One region of the Microbacterium sp. CH1 genome, then DNA from elsewhere that is predicted to be linked to it. Evidence: predicted binding sites of a transcription regulator. Region 1 holds the regulator's gene; each other region holds the start of a gene.
The links. The regulator LexA, encoded in region 1, represses DNA repair genes until DNA is damaged. The targets are predictions, from matches to a motif close to TCGAACANNTGTTCGA.
Positions count from the first base shown of each region.

Region 1 (6,785 bases):
AAGGCGTGCACCGGGCCGTGCGCCCCCTCCACGACGAGCTGCTGGGCCGCCGGCATCCAGTCCTCGTCGACCGGAGCGCCGCCGGTGACGGTCTCGACGGCCCCGCTGTCCACGTCGACGCACCAGACGCCGGAGGTCACGCGCGAGCCGTCTCCGCTGAGCAGGACGCGGGAGCCGGAGACGTCGTCCACACTGAGATGCCCGTCGGCCGGGACCGCGATCGCGCGCGTCTCGCCGTCCGGGGACACGAGCTGCACCTCGTCGCGTCCGTCGGTGCGGACGGCCACGAGGCGGCCGTCCGCCAGCGGCTGGAACCAGCGGTTGCCGAGCACCCACAGGCCGTAGCCGGTGTCGGCGTCGGATGAGGTGAGCGGGCGCGAGGCGCCGGGCTGGAGGCCGTCGAGCGCGAGGTGCTGGAGCTGCCAGCGTCCCGAGCCGTCGTCGGCGAACACGAGCGCGTCGTCGCCGATCCATTCCGGCTGCAGGGCGGCGGAGGCGGGGATCCGGGTGCTCGTCCCGCCGGCCGCGGATCCGATCGCGAGCGCAGCGCTCTCCCAGGGCATGCTGTCCGCCTGCCATTCGACCCAGGCGACGCGGCTGCCGTCGGGCGAGAGCGCGGGATGGGCGAAGAAGCCGGGACCCTCGACGATCACCCGGATCGCGGAGGCGGCCTCGGCGGCCGAGCCGTCCACGGGGATCTCCACGATCGCGCGACGGTGCGGGTCGGTCGAGAGGTCTTCCCGCACGGCCAGCAGTCGGCCGCTCTGCACGCGCAGCCCGCCGTACGCGGGGCCGGCGGTGGTGAGGGGGCGCGGTTCCGTGCCGCGGTCCATGCGGTGCACGCGCTGGTCGGCGCCGGAGACGAAGTACAGGGTGTCGCCGTCGACGGTCCAGGCGCCGCCCCCGTACTCGTGCACGCGGGAGCGGGCGTTCCAGGGTGCCGGGAGGATCTCCGCGCCCGTCGAGCTGCGCACCGTGACGCGTCCGCCCTCGGCCGGCACGGACTCGGCCCACCACACCTCGTCACCCACGAAGCGGGCCCCGTCGATGCGCGGCGCCGCTCCTGCGACGGCTTTCGCGGTGAAGGGGGAGGACCAGGAGCCGAACGGTGAGGACATGCCTCGAGCCTAGGGGCGGTGACACACGACGTCACACTCGTGCGGCGGGCCGAGGGCGTGTTCTAGGTTTCTGGAAACGCCCGGTTCATCCCGGGCGTGGAGCGACAGCCGAGCCCGGCACCCGCCCGCGAACGACGTGCTCTTCGTCGTGCGCGGACCCCGGCCCCTGTCCCCTGGAGAGAAGATGTCTTCCACGTTCGACGCCTCCCACGCCTCCCGCGTGCCGTTCTCCTTCGAGCTCTACCCGCCGCGCTCGGAGTCGAGCCAGGAGGCCCTGCATGAGACCGTCCGTCGTCTCGCCGCGGCCGGCCCGGAGTTCCTGTCGGTGACCTACGGTGCCGGCGGCTCGACCGGCGGCCGCTCGCTCGATGTGCTGCGCTTCATCCGGGAGCACACCGACGTCGAACCCCTCGCTCATCTCACCTGCGTCGGCAACACCTACGCCGGCGCCACCGCGCTCATCCGGGAGTTCCTCGACGCCGGGATCCTCCGCTTCCTCGCTCTGCGCGGAGACCCGCCCGCGGGACAGAACGAGCCCTTCCTGGGCGACCTGGAGAGCGCCGCCCAGCTCGTGCAGCTCATCGATCGCGTCCAGGCCGAGCGCGCGCCGTACCAGGAGTCTCCGGTCCCCGGTCTCCCCGGAGCCGCGCTCGTGGCCCCGCGGCAGAAGGTCGACATCGCGGTCGCCGCCTTTCCGAAGGGGCACCCCCGGGCCACGCACCGCACGCAGGATGTCGAGGCGCTGCTCGCCAAGCAGGCCGCGGGGGCGACCTTCGCCATCACGCAGCTCTTCTTCCACCCCGATGACTACCTCGCCTTCGTGGAGCGCGCCCGCGCCGGAGGCGTCACCATCCCGATCCTCCCCGGCATCATGCCGATCACGTCGCCGGCCCGGCTCGCCCGGGTGCTGGAGCTGACCGGGGAGGACCTGCCCAGCGAGCTCGCGATCGCCCTCGATGTCGAGCCGACCGCCGAAGGGCGCCGGGAGATCGGGATCTCCTGGGCCGCGCGCCTCGCCGCCGACGTCGTCGCCGGCGGGGCCCCCGGCGTGCATCTGTACGCCTTCAACCAGCACGAGACCGTCCTGACCGTCCTCGCCGAAGCCGGCATCGTCCCGGCGCTCCGGCACTAGTCCCCGCCGAAAGGAAATACCATGACCGCATTCCCCGAGGGCACCATCCTCGGCTACCCCCGCATCGGCCGTCGCCGCGAGCTCAAGAAGGCCGTCGAGGCGTTCTGGGCCGGCCGCATCGACGAGCAGGAGCTGGAGCGGACGGCCGCGGAACTGCGCGCGGCGACCCGCGAGCGCCTGGCCTCGCTCGGTCTCGGTCGCACGGACTCGGCCATCCCCGAGTCCTTCTCCTTCTACGACCAGGTCCTCGACGCCGCCGTCACCGTCGGCGCGATCCCTGCCCGCTTCGACGACCTCCGCGAGGCGGACGGGTCGATCGGCCTCTCCGCCCTGTTCACCGTCGCCCGCGGTGAGGGCGAGCGGGCGCCGCTGGAGATGACGAAGTGGTTCGACTCGAACTACCACTACCTCGTGCCGGAGATCGGTCCGGAGACGGTGTTCTCCCTCGCCAGCGACCGCCTGGTGCGCGAGGTCGCCGAGGCCGTCGCCGCCGGCTTCGTCACGCGTCCCGTGGTCGTCGGACCGGTCACGCTGCTGGCGCTCGCGAAGGCGTCGGACGACGCGCCGGAGGGCTTCGAGCCGCTCTCGCGGCTGGAGGACGTCCTGCCGGTCTACGTCGATCTGCTCGCCCGTCTGCGCGCCGCGGGCGCCGAATGGGTGCAGCTCGACGAGCCCGCCCTCGTGAGCGAGTCCCTGCCGGCGACCACCGCACAGCTCGCCTCCGCCGCGGAGCGCGCGCTCGGGGTGCTCGGGAACGCCGAAGAGCGTCCCTCGATCCTCGTCGCGGCCCCGTACGCGAGCCTCGGCGAGACCTTCGCGACCGTGGCCGCCGCCCCTGTCGAGGCCATCGCCGTGGATCTCGTGCGCGGCACGGTGCCCGACGCGGTGCCGGGCCTCGAGGGCAAGACCCTCGTCGGCGGTGTGATCGACGGTCACAACATCTGGCGTGGCGACCTCTCCGCGGCGTTCGACTCTCTGGAGGCGCTCCGCGCGCTCGGAGCCCCGGTGGCGGCATCGACCTCGACCTCGCTGCTGCACGTGCCGCACGACGTGGAGGACGAGACCGCGCTCGACGAGCGGCTCGTCTCCTGGCTCGCCTTCGCGGATCAGAAGGTGCAGCAGGTCGTGACCCTCGCCCGCGGCCTGTCCGAAGGGCGCACGGCGATCGCGGCCGAGCTGGACGCCGCGACCGCTGCGCTGCAGGACCGCCTGACCGCTCCCGGCGTGCGCGACGGTGCGGTGCGTTCCCGCGCGCTGAGCGACGCCGACTTCGCCCGTGCCCCGTACCAGGAGCGGGAGGAGGCGCAGAACGCCCTCGGCCTGCCGGCGCTGCCCCTGACGACGATCGGCTCCTTCCCGCAGACCGGCGACATCCGCCGCGCCCGCGCCCAGTTCCTCCGCGGCGAGATCCCCGAGGACGACTACGAGGAGTTCCTGCGCCGTGAGGTCGCGGCGGTCGTCTCCCTGCAGGAGGACCTCGGTCTCGACGTCCTCGTGCACGGTGAGCCGGAGCGCAACGACATGGTGCAGTACTTCGCGGAGAACCTCGACGGCTTCGCGGTCACGCAGCACGGCTGGGTGCAGTCGTACGGCTCGCGAGCCACGCGCCCGTCGATCCTCTGGGGAGACGTCTCGCGTCCCGCGCCCATCACGGTCGCCTGGTCGGCGTACGCGCAGTCGCTCACGGCGAAGCACATGAAGGGGATGCTCACGGGCCCCGTCACGATCCTCGCGTGGTCCTTCGTCCGCGACGACCAGCCGCTGGGGGAGACGGCGAACCAGGTGGCGCTCGCGCTCCGCGACGAGATCGCCGACCTGGAGGCCGCGGGCATCCAGGTGATCCAGGTCGACGAGCCGGCGCTCCGGGAGCTGCTCCCGCTGAAGCAGGCCGACCAGCCGGCGTACCTCGACTGGTCCGTCGCCTCATTCCGTCTGGCCACGGGCGGCGCTGCGGCGGCGACCCAGGTGCACACCCACCTCTGTTACTCGGAGTTCGGCGTCGTGATCGACGCGATCCGTGCGCTCGACGCGGACGTCACGTCCATCGAGGCGGCCCGGAGCCGCATGGAGGTCGTCGCGGACATCGCCGAGGTGGGCTTCGACCACGGCATCGGCCCCGGCGTGTACGACATCCACTCGCCGCGCGTGCCCACCGTGGAGGAGGTCGAGTCCCTGCTGCGGCGCGCGGTGGAGGAGATCCCGCTCCGGCAGCTCTGGGTAAACCCGGACTGCGGTCTGAAGACCCGTGCATACGCCGAGACCACGGCGTCGCTGCGGAACATCGTCGAGGCCACGCGGCGCGTGCGCGAGGACGTGGTGGTCACCGCCTGACGCGGTCGCCCCCGGACACACGAAGGCCCTCCCGGTGCGCCCGGGAGGGCCTTCGTCCTCGTCTCACCGACGATGCGGTGACTCAGACGGCGCGCATGACCGCGACGACCTTGCCGAGCACGACCGCCTCGTCGCCCAGGATCGGCTCGAAGGCAGAGTTGCGGGGAAGCAGCCACGTGTGGCCGTCGCGACGACGGAGCACCTTGACGGTGGCCTCGCCGTCGAGCATGGCAGCCACGATCTCGCCGTTCTCCGCCGTGTTCTGCGAGCGCACGACGACCCAGTCGCCGTCGCAGATGGCGGCGTCGATCATCGACTCCCCGGAGACCTTGAGCATGAACAGGTCGCCCTTGCCGACGAGCTGCCGGGGGAGCGGGAAGATCTCCTCGACCTGCTGGTCGGCCGTGATCGGCACGCCCGCGGCGATCCGCCCCACCAGCGGGACCAGGGCGGCGTCGCCCACGGGGGTCGCCACGTCCGCCGGGTTCTCCGCGCCGGTGCCGGGCAGATCGATGAGGACCTCCATGGCGCGCGTCTTGCCCGGGTCGCGACGCAGGTAGCCGCTGAGCTCGAGCTGACCGAGCTGGTGGGTGACGCTGGACAGCGACTTGAGTCCGACGGCGTCGCCGATCTCGCGCATGCTCGGCGGATAGCCGTTCTGCGCGATCGAGGCCTGGATCACCTCGAGGATTGCCATCTGCTTCGGGCTGAGGCTCTTGCGACGGCGGGTGCGCGGCGCCTCGGACTCGAGGGCTGAGGTGTCGCTCATGGTGCTCCTTCACTGCGTGATCCGACGTGCCGCTTCGAATGTCGGTGGCCCGTGGTGGGGTGTCCTTATCGAAACCGTATCCGAGAAAAGCGCCGATCTGGAAGATCTGTTCGAGCGTGTCGGCCGATTCGCGGGGCGTGGTTTCGAAGACAGCTTGACAGATGTTCGAACTCGAAGATATCTTCGGAACGTAGCTTCGCATCCACGGCTCCCGGCCGAGGCGCGGATGCGAAAGCTACGCCAACCTCCCCGGGCTCCGGCACCGGGACAGTAAGGAGCAGACATGAGCAGCATCAGCCTCAGCACCGCGACCGCCCTCCCGGCATCGGCCCGTCCGGCCACCCGGCTGCGGATCACGGCACGCGGCCGTCGCACTCTGCTCGCGCTCGCGTCCGTCCCGCTCGCGGCGGGCATCGCCTTCGCCGCCCTCAGCGGAGGCAGCGCGACCGCCTCCGGCGCGGATGCGCCGGCCGTCTCCGTCGAGACCGTCACGGTCATGCCCGGCGACACCCTCTGGTCGATCGCGAGCAGCATCGCTCCCGAGGCCGACCCGCGGGATGTCATCGGTGAGATCACCCGCATGAATCTGCTGCGCGGCGGGGAGCTCCAGGTCGGCCAGGAGCTCGCACTGCCGGCGCGGTACACCGACTGACGCCGAGTCCTCCCGGCCGAATCGTCACGATGGCCTCGGCTCTCCCTGCTCCTCTTAAGATGGGAAGGGTGACCTTCTCCCTCAACGATCTCCCGCTCCGCGACGATCTGCGCGGACTCACCCCGTACGGAGCGCCGCAGGCCCCGCTGCCGGTGGCGCTGAACGTCAACGAGAACACGCATCCGGTTCCCGACGAGGTCGCGAGCGACATCCTCGATGACATCGCCGTGGCGATCCGAGACGTGAACCGGTACCCGGACCGCGAGTTCACGACACTGCGGGAGGCGTTCGCCGACTACCTGGGTCACGGCCTCACGCCGGAGCAGATCTGGGCGGGCAACGGGTCCAACGAGGTGCTGCAGCACATCTTCCAGGCGTTCGGCGGGCCGGGACGCACGGCCTTCGGATTCGCTCCCACGTACTCCATGTACCCGCTCATCGCGAAGGGGACGGGAGCGTCCTGGATCGCGGGCACCCGTCAGCCCGACTACACGGTCACCCCGGAGGAGGCGGCGCAGCAGGTGCGCGCGGCCGACCCCGACATCGTGATCCTCTGCTCGCCGAACAACCCGACCGGCACCCCGCTGGGGCTCGACGTGGTGGAGGCCGTCTACGAGGCGGCCCGCGGCGTCGTGATCGTCGACGAGGCCTACCAGGAGTTCGCGCCGCGGGATGCGGCGTCGGCCCTCACCCTGCTGGAAGGACGGCCGCGGCTCGCCGTCTCCCGAACGATGAGCAAGGCCTTCGCCTTCGCCGGCGCCCGCGTCGGCTACCTCGCGGCCG
Region 1 covers NZ_LOSO01000018.1:343,099-349,883, forward strand. The annotation lists gene AUV07_RS12795 (S9 family peptidase) at 1-1,118, opposite strand, end outside; gene AUV07_RS12800 (methylenetetrahydrofolate reductase) at 1,303-2,250, shown strand; gene metE (5-methyltetrahydropteroyltriglutamate--homocysteine S-methyltransferase) at 2,272-4,581, shown strand; gene lexA (transcriptional repressor LexA) at 4,664-5,350, opposite strand; gene AUV07_RS12815 (LysM peptidoglycan-binding domain-containing protein) at 5,634-6,002, shown strand; gene AUV07_RS12820 (histidinol-phosphate transaminase) at 6,062-6,785, shown strand, end outside.

Region 2 (6,785 bases), 110 kb from region 1:
TCGGGCGAGGAGGCCGCCTCGGGCTTCGACGCCGGCTCCACGATCGGTGTCGCTCTGCCCGACAAGACCTCGGAGAACTGGGTCCTGGCCGGTCAGCTGTTCACCGACGGCCTCGAGAAGGCCGGCTTCAAGGCGGACGTGCAGTACGCGCCCGCCAGCAACACGGTCGCCGAGCAGCAGAACCAGATCCAGGCGATGGTCACCGGTGGCGCCAAGGTCATCATCATCGGCGCCAAGGACGGCAAGCAGCTCACCACGCAGGTGGAGGCCGCGCGCGACGCCGGTGTCGCGGTCATCGCCTACGACCGTCTCATCGAGAACACCGACGCCGTGGACTACTATGTCGCCTTCGACAACTTCGAGGTCGGCAAGCTCCAGGGCCAGGCGCTGCTCGACGGGCTCGCCGAGCGCGCGGATCACGAGGCGCCGTACAACATCGAGCTGTTCTCTGGCTCGCCGGACGACGCCAACTCGGCGGTGTTCTTCAACGGGGCGATGGAGGTGCTGCAGCCGAAGATCGACGACGGCACGCTGAACGTCGTCTCCGGGCAGACCGAGATCTCCCAGACGGCGACCGAGGGCTGGAAGCCGGAGAACGCCCAGCGCCGCATGGACTCGATCCTCACGTCGAGCTACGGCTCGGAGACGCTCGACGGCGTCCTGTCCCCGAACGACACCCTCGCCCGCGCCATCATCACCTCGGCGCAGCAGGCCGGCAAGCCCGTCCCGGTGGTCACCGGTCAGGACTCCGAGGTCGAGTCGGTGAAGTCGATCATGGAGGGCGTGCAGTACTCCACGATCAACAAGGACACCACGCTGCTCGTGGAGCAGGCCATCAAGATGGTCGGTCAGCTCCAGAAGGGTGACGAGGTCGACGTCAACGACACCGACCAGTACGACAACGGCAAGAAGGTCGTCCCGGCCTACCTGCTCCCGCCGGTCATCGTGACCAAGGAGAACGCGGCCGAGGCCTACGCCAACGTCCCGAGCCTCCTCGAGATCGTGAAGTCGTACGAGTAAGCCGTAGCGCGAACATCCGGGTTCCCAGAGAACATCGGACACGACGAGCCGTCCGGACCCTCGGGTCCGGGCGGCTCGTCGCCGTTGCGGCGCGTCACCGTCTGCCCTCAGCCGACGGGCCGCCATCGCCGCGTCGCCAGGGCGAGGAGGAGCGCCGCCATCGTCAGCGTGGCCGCGAGAGCGACGGGGGAGAGCGGACCCGCCCCGCTCGCGAGGGTCCACGCTCCCGACGCCGGTCCGATCACAGCGCCGATGTTCAAGGCCGCGGTCGCGTAGGACCCTCCCATGGTCGGGGCGCCGGAGGCGGCGTACAGCACCCGGGTGATCAGTGTGCTTCCGACGCCGAACGAGGCCATGCCCTGTACGAAGACGAGGAACAGGAGGGGCGTCGGCTGCGTCGCGACCGCCGCCAGGACGATCCAGCCGCCGAGGAGCAGCGGGCCGCCGACCGCGAGGAGCACAGCGGCATGTCGATCGGCGAACCGACCCGCGATGGTCACGCCGAGGAACGAGCCGATACCGAACAGGACCAGCGCGAGCGGGACCGCAGCGTCGGGCAGGCCCGCGACCTCGGTGACGATCGGCGCGAGGAACGTGAAGACCGCGAAGGTCCCCGCGTTCACCAGGGCCGCCAGGGTCATCGCGAGGGCCAGGCGCGGTGTCCCCAGGAGCGCGAGCTCCGTGCGGAGGGCCGGTTCCTTCCGGAGGAGTGGTGCCGGGGCGGGGTCGCGCTCCGTGCCCGGGATCGTCGTCGACACGCCGCGGAGGATTCCGAGCAGCGCAGGGAGGCAGAGGAGCGCGACAGCGGCGAAGGTCGCCCGCCAGCTCAGCGCGGTGCCGAGGATGGCGCCCACGGGGACGCCGACGATGGTGGCGACGGTCGTCCCGGAGAGCAGCACCGCGAGCGCTCGTCCGGTGCGCTCGCGGGGGACGAGGAGGGTCGCCGTGCGCAGGGCGACGGCGAGGAAGCCGGCGTTCGCGAGGGCGCTGAGTACGCGCGTGACGAGCAGAAGCTCGAACAGGGACGTCACCGCGCCGACGGCATGGCACGCGGCGAAGAGCGCGAGGCAGGCGACGAGTGTGCGGCGTGGGGGCCAGCTGCGCGCGAACGCGGCCATGGCGGGTGCGCCGATGACCATGCCGACCGCGAAGGCGGAGGTGAGGAGGCCCGCCGTGCCGACCGGGACGTCGAGCTCGTGCGCGATCGCGGGGAGGAGTCCCGCGAGCATGAATTCGGAGGTGCCCATGACGAAGACCGCCAGGGCAAGGGCATAGAGGGGGAAAGGCATCGAGTGCTCCGAGGTGAGAGGGAAGAGGAATGCTTCTCGTCACCACGGTCAGCGCCCGGGTCACCGGCGCGCGCCCGCTGGCAGGGCGGACGAAGGGATCAGTGGTTCGCGGGGCTGACCGTGTGACCGGCAGCCCCCGACCTGTCTGATTCGGGGCTCGACATGCCCTCCACTCTAGGGCTGTCGGCGGGAGCCCACGGAGGTTCCTCGGCGAAGGTGACGGTGTGCGGAGGCGGCGGTCGGTCGATGTAGGTCCGGCCGGTGGGGCTCGTCCACTCCAGAACGCCGCCCGGCCCCTGCTCGACGTGCCACGGAGAGTGGTGTTTGAGCATGTGATGTCGTCGGCAGAAGGTCGCCAGGTTGTCGTGCACGGTCTCGCCGCCGAGCGCCGCATCGTGATTGTGATCGAGGTCGCACTTCCGCGGCGCGAGACCGCAGCCCGGGAAGCGGCAGCGTTGATCGTGGGCCCGCAGGTGTCGGCGGAGGTCTTCGCTCGGGCGATACCGGTCGACGGCCAGCAATGCCCCGCTGATCGGGTGGGTGAGCACCCGATCCCAGCCGCTCGCCGCGCCGGCCAGTCTCCGGGCCGTGGCCGGATCGATCGGGATCATCCCGTCCAGCTCGGCGGCGAGGATCGGAGTGCCCTCTGTCGTCCGTTCCTGCTCCCCGTGCATCAGCTCCCCGTGCATCAGCTCCCCGTGCATCAGCTCGCCGTGCATCAGCGTCAGCACCGGCACGGTGACCTCGACGCGCGCTCGAAGCTCCGAGAGCAGTCCTTCTTCCGAGTCATGCCCCGCCGGAGCGCCGGTCAGGACGAGATCGGCGAGCAGGTCCGCGCGCAGCTGATCGACCGTGCGGTCGTCGAGGACGCTCTCCTCCGCCTCGGGACGCCGCGCCCGCGCGTTCTCCTCCCGCACGGCATGCGCCATCTGGGAGAGCCGGTCGTACATCCCGTGCACGAGCGCCGCAGGGCCGCGCGCGCCGAGTTCGGCCATGCCGTCCTCGAGATCGGTCACCCAGACGCGGCGCAGCTCCCTGGCGTCACGATGTCGCTCGACGAGGGTCCGCTCCTGGAACCGGTCGGCCAGTCGGCGCACGAGTCGGCGTATCCGGTTCGGAGATTCCGCAGCGGCCACCTCGATCGCCTCCGCCGCGAAACGCGAACGATCGTCGGCGTCGTCGAGGTGAGCCCCCGCCTCCACGATCACGCGTGCATGCGCGGCGCTGATCCGCCCGGCGCCTTGAGCCTCCCAGACGGCGGGGAACCGTTCGACCAACCACGACGCATCGGACATCCGCCGCTCGATCGTGCGGTCGCTGACGCGCTGCGCGGCCCCGATCTCCGCGGCGACCGTGCGGATCGCCATGTCTGCGCCGTCCGGATGCCGCGCCTGCCGGGCGATGTCGACCGCCAGTCGCCCCGCCATCGCGAGCAGTCCGTCGCGGGCCGCCTGCATGCTGCTCAGCGTCTTCTCCGCCGCTTCCAGCCCCTCCACCAGATCGGCGAGCATCGCCATCTGGGAGTCGGTCGCGTCGAGCAGTGCGGGCATGACGGCAGTCCATCACCGACCACCGACATTCGAACGAAGGTTCGAAGGAATCTGGCCGAAAGTCGTATCACGAAAGGATAACGACCGTGATTGACTGGCTCCGTGCTCCTGAACGTCATCGAAGCCGGGGAGGGCGACCGCGTCGCCGTGCTGCTGCACGGCATGATGGGGTCCGCCGAGAGCTGGCACCGCGTGGTCCCGCTGCTCGTGGAACGCGGCTTCCGCGTGCTCGCGCTCGATCTGCCCGGCCACGGCCTCTCTCCGCGTGACCCGGAGCTCACGATCGAGACGGCGGCCGATGCCGTCGTCGCCACGCTCGCGCAGAGGGCGCTTCCTTCGGGGACAGGTTCCTCAGTGAGGGACGAGGCTGCCTTCCCGCTCGCCGTCGCCGTCGGGCACTCCTTCGGCGCCACCGTGCTCGCCGCCGCTGCGCCCCGCCTCGACCCGAGTCTCGCGGTCTACGTCGACGCGCCGCTCGCCCTCCAGGGCGGCCAGGACCGCGCCTCTCTCATCTCGCAGTACGAGCACGACCGCCGCGCGCGCATGTCGCCCGCGGAACTCCGCAAGCTCCGGCCCTTCTACTCCGTCGACGACGCCACGGTCGAGGCGCGGGCGGCCGAGCGCTTCGATCCGCCGACCGCGGCCTCCGTCTCCTGCGGGGAGGACGGTCATTGGACCGCCGCCCCCGGCTCCATCGTCGTCCGCGCGGAACCCAGTGCCTGGGTCACCGACGAGGACGCGCGGCGGTTCGAGCATGGCGGGGTCACGGTGCGCAGCATCCCCGGGGCCGCCCACACCGTCTGGTACAGCCACTTCGAGGTCTTCACCGCCGCGCTGCCGGAGCTCTTCGCCCCGTCGCTGGTCTGACCGGGAGACCGTCCAGCGCGGCGCGACTACCCTGGAGAGGACATGGCACATCTTCTCGGGGCCGAAGCCCTGCACCTCGAATACCCGACCCGCGTCGTCTTCGACGCCGTGACCCTCGGCATCGAGGAGGGCGACCGCATCGGCATCGTCGGCCGGAACGGCGACGGCAAGTCGAGCCTCCTCGGCATGCTCGCCGGCACGAAAGAGCCGGACTCCGGTCGGGTGACCGTCCGCGGCGGCACCCGCATCGGCGTGCTGGACCAGGCCGACACCCTCCCCGACGACATCACGATCGGCGCCGCCGTGGTCGGCGACATGGCCGAGCACGAATGGGCCGGTGACGCCCGCGTCCGCGACGTGATCGAGGGGCTGCTGACCGATCTTCCCTGGGACGCGCAGATCGGCTCCCTCTCCGGCGGTCAGCGCCGCCGCGTGTCGCTCGCGAAGCTGCTCACCGGAGACTGGGACGTCATCGCTCTCGACGAGCCGACGAACCACCTCGACGTCGAGGCGATCACCTGGCTCGCCGGGCATCTCAAGAAGCGCTGGTCCGCGAACGCCGGAGCCCTCCTCGTCGTGACCCACGACCGGTGGTTCCTCGACGAGATCTGCACCGAGACGTGGGAGGTGCACGACCGCATCGTGGAGCCCTTTGAGGGCGGCTATGCGGCCTACATCCTGCAGCGCGTGGAGCGTGACCGCATGGCGGCGGCGACCGAGGCGAAGCGGCAGAACCTCGCCCGCAAGGAGCTCGCCTGGCTGCGCCGCGGTGCCCCGGCCCGCACCAGCAAGCCCAAGTTCCGCATCGACGCGGCCAACGAGCTCATCGCCGACGTGCCCGAGATCCGCGACAAGGTCTCGCTGCAGTCGCTCGCCGTCTCACGGCTGGGTAAGGACGTCGTCGACCTGCTCGATGTGGGGGTGACGTACCCTTCGACGGGCTCAGGGACCCAGACTTCGACAGGCTCAGGGACCCAGACTTCGACAGGCTCAGGGACCCAGGCGGGCTCAGGGGCGGGCGGGAAGACCGTGCTGAAGGACGTGGAGTGGCGGATCGCCCCGGGCGAGCGCACGGGCATCCTCGGGGTAAACGGCGCCGGGAAGTCCACACTCCTGGGGCTCATCTCCGGCACGGTCGAGCCCACAGAGGGGCGGATCAAGCGGGGGAAGACCGTGCAGGTGCGCACGCTCACGCAGCGCCTCGATGAACTCCTCCCGCACTGGAACGACCCCGTGCGCGTGGTCATCTCGGGCCTGCGCACGTCGTACACGCTCGGCGCCGGGTCGAAGGCGCAGGAGCTCACACCAGGACAGCTCCTGGAGCGGCTCGGGTTCTCCTCGGCTCAGCTATCGACGCCGGTGAAGGATCTCTCCGGCGGCCAGCAGCGCCGGTTGCAGCTGCTGCTCGTGCTGCTCGACCAGCCGAACGTGCTCATCCTCGACGAGCCCACGAACGACATGGACACCGACATGCTCGCCGCGATCGAGGACCTCCTCGACTCCTGGTCGGGCACGCTCCTCGTCGTGAGCCACGACCGGTACTTCCTGGAGCGGGTGACGGATCAGCAGTACGCGATCCTTCCCGGTCCGGACGGCGCGGGGCGCCTGCGGCATCTCCCGGGCGGCGTCGACGAGTACCTGCGTCTGCGGCAGCGCGTCGAGAGCGCCCCGGCGACCTCGACGGCGGCGTCGGCCCCCGCAGCGAGCGGTCTCGACGGCGCGGCTCTCCGGGCGGCGCAGAAAGAAGCCGCCGCCCTCGAGCGTCGCATCCAGAAGCTCACGCAGCAGGTCGACGCGGCCAAGCACGCCCTCGCCGACCACGACCAGTCCGACTACGCGGGCCTCGGCGAGCGGATGAAGGCGATCACCGCGCAGGAGGCCGAGATCGAGGAGCTGGAGCTGCGCTGGTTCGAACTCACGGAGCAGATCGGCTGACGGAGGAATATCCTTCTCCCACGACTGTTGGGAGTAGCGATGGAAGGCCTCGAAGTAACCGTCCTGCTCGGACTCACGATCCTCGTCGGAACCCTGATCGCCCCGCGCGTGCGTCTCGCGCTGC
Region 2 covers NZ_LOSO01000018.1:232,542-239,326, forward strand. The annotation lists gene AUV07_RS12235 (substrate-binding domain-containing protein) at 1-1,020, shown strand, start outside; gene AUV07_RS12240 (Cmx/CmrA family chloramphenicol efflux MFS transporter) at 1,128-2,309, opposite strand; gene AUV07_RS12245 (HNH endonuclease signature motif containing protein) at 2,408-3,859, opposite strand; gene AUV07_RS12250 (alpha/beta fold hydrolase) at 3,962-4,726, shown strand; gene AUV07_RS12255 (ABC-F family ATP-binding cassette domain-containing protein) at 4,769-6,661, shown strand; gene AUV07_RS12260 (Na+/H+ antiporter) at 6,701-6,785, shown strand, end outside.
Region 2: a site for LexA is predicted at 3,889-3,904, ahead of AUV07_RS12245 (HNH endonuclease signature motif containing protein). Genes of this name have one in related genera too.

Region 3 (6,785 bases), on a different contig from region 1:
CGCCGGGCGCCGGATGGTGAAGTATCCGGCGGAGTACCGCGACCGTCTGCTGGATGTGGTGGTGCCGCTCGCGCAGCGTCGCTTCGGACCCGGCGTGGACGCGGGGCTGTCGTTCCCGCAGCGCATCCGGGCCGCTCTGCTGCGCGCCGATCGCCGCGACGATCTGCTCGCCTTCGCCGCGTTCGAGGCCGAGACGACCTGTACCGCCGCCGTGACCGCGGCGCGCTGGTCGCGGGGAGGGCTCCAGCTGACCGTGCGCGTCCGCGTGCGTCGGAACGGCGAAGAGGCGTTCGTGTTCGAGACGGTCGGCTCGGCGGATCATCTGCTGTCCCTGCCGCTGTCGGCGACCGAGGACCTCCCGCCAGGACTGCTGAACGCCCGCAAGGAACGCCGCGCCGACCGCGTCGACATCGTCGCGCAGGACACGCCGGCGCCGGGGCAGCCCGCGGAGTCCACCGCGGGTTCGGAGCGCAAGGTCGGCGGGCGCCGCCCGAAGCGCCTCGACGCGGTGCCCATCGCCGTGGACCCCATGAAGGTGTTCCGCGAGGACGGTGGGCGCGACGCCGATCTGTCGGTCGCGGTCCGCCTGGCCGGCTGGGTGTTCACGGCGCCGCTGACGGCCGCCCCGGACGTGGTCGCACACCTCGGCCGCTCGCCCCTTCTCGCGGGCCGGCGGGTCGAACTCGTGCGGAACGACGACGGCAGCCTGCGCCTGCACCGGCAATGGCCCGGAGGCGCCTGGCGTGACGCCCTGGCACGCACCGCGCGACGCGTGCGCTCCCGCCTCCGCCGCTGATGCCGTCGATTGCCATATCGAACGATTAACGATAGATTCTCGTTGTTCTTCGATAGCTCTCGGAGGTGTCCCCATGACGAAGGCGACGATCACAGCACTGCGTATCCTTCTCACTGTCGCCCTCGCCGGGTCGGTGGCGGTGCAAGCGCTGATCCTGCCTCTGCTGTGGCTCGACCTCGCTGACGAGCAGCTCTGGGGACGGATCACCGTCGTGGTGCTGCTCGGGGCCGGCATCGTCACACTGCAGGTGGTGGGCGTGTGCGTCTGGCTCCTCCTCACGAGCGTCCGGCGCGGAGCGATCTTCACGGCATCCTCGTTCGGACCCATCAATGTCATCATCGGGGCGATCCTCGCGGCTGCCGTGCTCACCTGGGCTCTGGCTGCGGTCTTCGCCGCCGGCACCGTCGCTCCCGGGGTGGTCGCTCTGGTCGGCGGCGCGGGCGTGGTCATCGCGGGGGCGGCGCTGCTCGTCGTGGTGATGAAGACCCTGCTCCGCCAGGCGATCGAGCGCGACGCCGAGGCACGAGCATTGCAGACCGAACTCGATGATGAGGTGATCTGATGGCTGTCGTCGTCGACATCGATGTGATGATGGCCCGCCGCAAGATCGGCGTCGGCGAGCTGGCCGAACGCATCGGCATCACCCCGACCAACCTCGCAGTGCTCAAGAACGGGCGCGCGAAGGCCGTGCGCTTCACGACGCTCGACGCCCTGTGCGCGGCGCTGGACTGCCAGCCCGGTGACCTCCTGCGCTGGGTACCGGACGAAGGCTGACCACACCCCGTCAGGCCGCGACATCGAAGCGCGCCCGTCCGCCCAGCCGGGGCATCCGCCGCGGATCGACCCACGCCGGCGGGAGGAACCATGGCCGACCGGCCACGCCGGAACCCTCGATGACGATCTCCCAGCCGTTGTCATGGATGCGGTGGTGACAGGTCTCGCAGAGCAGGATCCCGTTCGAGAGGTCGGTCGGACCTCCATCCCGCTGCCACCAGCGGAGGTGATGAGCCTTCGTCATCCCCGGGGGAAGCCCGCACATCGCGCACCCGCCATCCCGCTCGGCCAGCGCCAGGCGTTGGGCTCGAGTGAAGAGGCGCTTCTCGCGACCCCAGTCCAGGACCTCGCTCGCACCGCCGAGGACGCAGGGGATGACGCCCCCGCTGGCCGCCATCCGCCGCACGGCACCGATGTCGATCACCTGGTCAAGCCCGTCGATCGTCGCCGACCCGGTTCCTGCCTGCAGGTCGTCCAGCGATACCCGGACGATCACCGTCGCGCCGGCGAGCGGGAGCCGATCTCCCTCACACCCGAGCACGTGCGCGCAGAAGAGGGACAGCGCGTCAGCCTGAATCATCGCGACGGAGCGCCGGTCTGCGTCAGCCGCCGCGCCATCGGGAGTGTCGATGCGGGCGGCGAACACGGCGGACACATGTCCACGGATCGCCGTGACGACCGGCGCCGCGGTCTCGGCATCGAGCTGCGCGTGCAGGTGCACCATGCCGTCTCGCTCGAAGATGCGCAGTCCGCGCCGGCTGCGCTGCTCTTCCGCGCGCGGCGCCACGCCGTCGGGGTCCAGCCAGGCCTCGGCGCGGAGGACGAGCTTGCGCACGGCGTCAAGCTCGAGCCCTTCGGCGGCGGCGGTCAGCACACGCTCCGCCTCAGCGATGCGCTCTGCTCCCGCAGCCACGCGGCAGCGGTCCAGCAAAGCGACGAGGAGTGCCGCCGCCGGGGCGCCGAGCGCACCCGACGCGAGCGCCTCGCGAAGGAGCGGATACCGCGCGGGCAGCGGCGCACCGAGCAGATCGCTCCGCGGGGCGGTCGCCTCTCCGACCTTCACCAGGCGCTGCGCCTCTCCCGTCGAAATGCCTGTCATCGCGGCGATGAGCTTCGCCGCCGTGCGGTACCCACGTTGCTTCGCCAGGCTGTCGGCCCCGAGCTCCGCGCGTGACTCCCGGGCGATGCCGGCGGCCACGTCGACGTGCAGTGCATCGAGCCGGCGCTGCAGGAGTCCGATCGCGTCGGCGACGTCGACGAGCTGCGCGCGGGAGAGCTCAGACGCATCGCCCGCAGAGTCCCACGCCTCGTCGAGACGCTCCATCGCCTCGCGCAACCCGGACATTTTCGACATGTTTCATTTTATCTCCGAGTGGCCCGACTTTCGAAGATTTGTTCTAACGGATGCTGGCATTCCGCCCGGGCCGACAGGACACCTCGCCCTCGATCCGACGCAGGCCCCCACCCGTTCACCTCGCCGCATCCTCGCGTTCATGCCGCGTGCTTTCCTTGAGTGCGGACGCGCGACCGCGCTCACGAAACCAGACAATCTTTGTGCCTTCACCACAAGAACCGGTAGTGTCGCATCGACACACCTCGAAGGCGAGAAAGGGACGAACATGGCCGACAGGCAGCAGAGGCGCTGGGCGCTCATCGGATTGACGGCCGCGGCGGCGATCGCGCTCACCGGATGCACGGCGGGCGGCGACGCAGACGCGGACGGCGGCGGCAGCGACAGCGGCTCCGGCGACACCCTCATCGTCTACACGAACTCGAACAGCGACGGCCGTGGTGAGTGGATCACCGAGAAGGCGGCGGACGCGGGCATCGACATCGAGATCGTGGGCCTCGGCGGCGCCGACCTGACGAACCGCATCATCGCGGAGAAGAACAACCCCGTCGGCGACGTGGTCTTCGGCCTGAACAACATGTTCTTCGAGCAGCTCAAGACCGAAGAGGCCATCACGGCCTACGAGCCGGCCTGGAGCGGCGAGGTGCCCGCGGACGCCGGTGACCCGAAGGACGGCGCGTTCTGGCCGCTCGTGGAGCAGGCGATCGTCACGGTCTACGACGAGAACCGCATCACCGACGCACCCACCGACCCCGACGACCTGTACACCGAGGAGGAGTACGCCGGCCGCTACGAGGTCAACCCCGCGCTCGGCCAGGCCACCCCGCAGCTCGTGCTCGCCAGCATGCTCACCCGTCACCTCGACGAGGACGGCGACCTCGGCGTGAGCGACGAGGGCTGGGACCTGGTGAAGTCGTATTACGCCAACGGCTCCCCCGCCGTGGAGGGCACAGACCTCTACGCCCGCATCACCCGCGACGAGGTGGACTACGGCGTGCTGCCGTCGAGCGGCATCTCCGCCCGCGACGAGGAGTACGGCACCAGCACCGGGATGATCGTCCCTGAGTACGGCGTCCCTTACGTGACCGAGCAGATCGCGCAGATCAACGGCACGGACAACGAGCACAAGGCGCAGGAGTTCATCGACTGGTTCGGCAGCGCCGAGGTGCAGGGCGAGTTCGCCGCGGAGTTCAACGCCATGCCGGTGAACGAGGGCGCGGTCGAGAAGGCCAACCCCGAGGTCGTCGAACTCATGGGCACGCTCGACCGTCAGGACATCGACTTCGGTTTCGTGAGCGAGAACCTCGGCGCCTGGGTCGAGAAGGTCACGCTCGAGTACATCGGCTGACCCGCGCAGTCCCGCACCGGCAGAGAGAGAAGACGATGATCCGTTTCGACGACGTCGAGGTCGTGTTCGGCGACCACCGTGCGGTCTCGCACCTCGATCTGGAGATCCAGGAGGGTGAGTTCTTCACCCTCCTGGGTCCGTCCGGATGCGGCAAGACCACCGCCCTGCGCACGCTCGCGGGGTTCATCGAGCCCACCGGCGGTCGGATCCACATCGCGGGTCGCGACGTGACCCGCGTGCCGAGCGAGAAGCGCGGCGTGGGCATGGTGTTCCAGAACTACGCGCTGTTCCCCAGCATGAACGTGCGGGAGAACATCGCGTTCGGCCTCTCGGTGCAGAAGGTGTCGAAGGCCGAGCAGCGGCGGCGCGTGGACGAGGTCGCCGACCGCACCGGGCTCGCCGCATCGCAGCTGGAGAAGAACGTGGCGGAGCTGTCCGGCGGCCAGCAGCAGCGCGTCGCCATCGCCCGGGCGCTCGCGCTCACCCCCAGCATCCTGCTGCTCGACGAGCCGCTGTCGAACCTCGACGCCAAGCTCCGCGTGCAGCTGCGCGAACAGCTCAAGGAGCTGCAGCACGAGGTCGGCGTGACCACCGTGTACGTCACCCACGACCAGGAGGAGGCGCTCACCCTCAGCGACCGGATCGCCGTGCTCGACGCCGGGACGCTGCAGCAGGTGGGCACGCCCGAGGAGATCTACGACCGCAGCGCCACCCCTTTCGTCTGCCGGTTCATCGGCGAGAACAACCGGCTCACGCCCGCGCAGCTCGTCGCGATCGGCGCGGGCCTCGACGCCACGGCCGAGAGCTACGTGCGGCCGGAGAAGCTGCACCTCGCGTCGCCGTCCGGGGCCACCGCCGGCAGCACGGCGTCGCTCGACGGCACCGTCGCGGAGCGCACGTACCACGGCAGCCACAGCGTCTACACGGTGTCGGCGGCCGACGGGACGCTCCGGGTGAGCGTGCCGGCCGCGGCGAGCGCGCACCGGTGGGACGTCGGCGACGCCGTGCGCATCGACGTCGACCCGCGGTGGATCCTGCAGTACCCGGCGGCGTGACATGAGCGCTCCGCAGAACGACTCCCGCCCGGTGCCGCCGCCGTCCGCGACCATGACCGACGCGCCCGGCGCCCTGACGACCGAGGCCGCCGAGGCGGGCACCGCGACGAAGCCCCGCCTCCGCCGCGGACGGCCCGGCAGCGTGCGCGCGATGCTCCGCTCGCCGCTCGCCTGGGTGACCGGCATCGTCGTGATCTGGTTCGCCGCCGCCTTCCTCGTGCTGCCGAACGCCGAGCTGCTCGCCGCGACCTTCTTCCCGGACGGCCAGTTCAGCATCCGCGCCGTCGAGAAGCTGCTCGGCAGCGAGCGCGCGCTGAAGACGCTCGGCAACAGCTTCCTCCTCGCGATCACGCTGTCCGTCACGGTCAACGTCGTCGGGGTGTTCATCGTGCTGGTGACGCAGTACTTCCAGGTGCGCGGCGCCAAGCTCCTCTGGCTCGGCTACGCCACGACCCTGATCTACGGCGGCATCGTGCTCGCCGCCGGCTACAACTTCATCTACGGCAAGTTCGGCTTCATCACGAACCTGATGGTGAACATCTGGCCGGACATGAACCGGGACTGGTTCTCCGGTTACTTCGCGGTCGTGTTCGTGATGACCTTCGCGACGACGACGAACCACATGCTGTTCCTGTCCTCGTCGCTCGGCAAGGTGGACTACGCGTCGATCGAGGCCGCGAAACTCATGGGCGCCTCGACGTGGACGATCCTGCGCCGCATCGTGCTGCCGGTCATGAAGCCGATGCTCTTCGCCGTCACGGTGCTGACGTTCCTCATCGGCCTCGGGGCCCTGACCGCGCCGCTCGTGCTCGGCGGGCCGGACTTCCAGACCGTCGCGCCCCTCATCATCGACCTGTCGCGCAGCCCGATCACGCGTGACATCGCGGCGCTGCTGGCGATCGTGCTCGGTGTCGCGACGATCATCCTGCTCGCGATCATGAACCGAGCCGAGAAGTCCGGTGTGTACTTCTCGGTCGCGAAGGTGGCGACGCCGATCCAGAAGCAGCGGATTCGCAACCCGTTCGCGAACGCCGTCGTGCACGTGGTCGCCTACCTGCTCTGGGTGATCTACCTCATCCCGGTCGTGCTCATCGTGATCTTCTCGTTCGTGGACGCGCGGAGCATCCTCGCCGGGTCCATCACGCTCGACAGCTTCACACTCGACAACTACATCACCGTGTTCTCCAGCGCGGCGGCCCTCCGACCGTTCATCGTGAGCGTCGTCTACAGCGCCCTCGCCGCGGTCATCGTGGTGGGCGGGCTGCTGTTCGTCGCGCGGATGATGCAGCAGCACCGCAACCTGCTCACCACGGCCATCGAGTACGTGCTGCACATCCCGTGGATCCTGCCGATCGTGCTGATCGCGCTGGCCTTCGTGATGGCGTTCGACGCCCCGCAGCCGCTCGTGGGCAACATCGTGCTCACGGGGACGCCGGTCCTGCTGCTCGTCGCGTACATCTG
Region 3 covers NZ_LOSO01000002.1:119,193-125,977, forward strand. The annotation lists gene AUV07_RS01445 (glycosyltransferase family 2 protein) at 1-796, shown strand, start outside; gene AUV07_RS01450 (DUF2975 domain-containing protein) at 870-1,358, shown strand; gene AUV07_RS01455 (helix-turn-helix domain-containing protein) at 1,358-1,570, shown strand; gene AUV07_RS01460 (HNH endonuclease signature motif containing protein) at 1,581-2,924, opposite strand; gene AUV07_RS01465 (extracellular solute-binding protein) at 3,190-4,269, shown strand; gene AUV07_RS01470 (ABC transporter ATP-binding protein) at 4,305-5,324, shown strand; gene AUV07_RS01475 (ABC transporter permease) at 5,476-6,785, shown strand, end outside.
Region 3: a site for LexA is predicted at 2,955-2,970, ahead of AUV07_RS01460 (HNH endonuclease signature motif containing protein). Genes of this name have one in related genera too.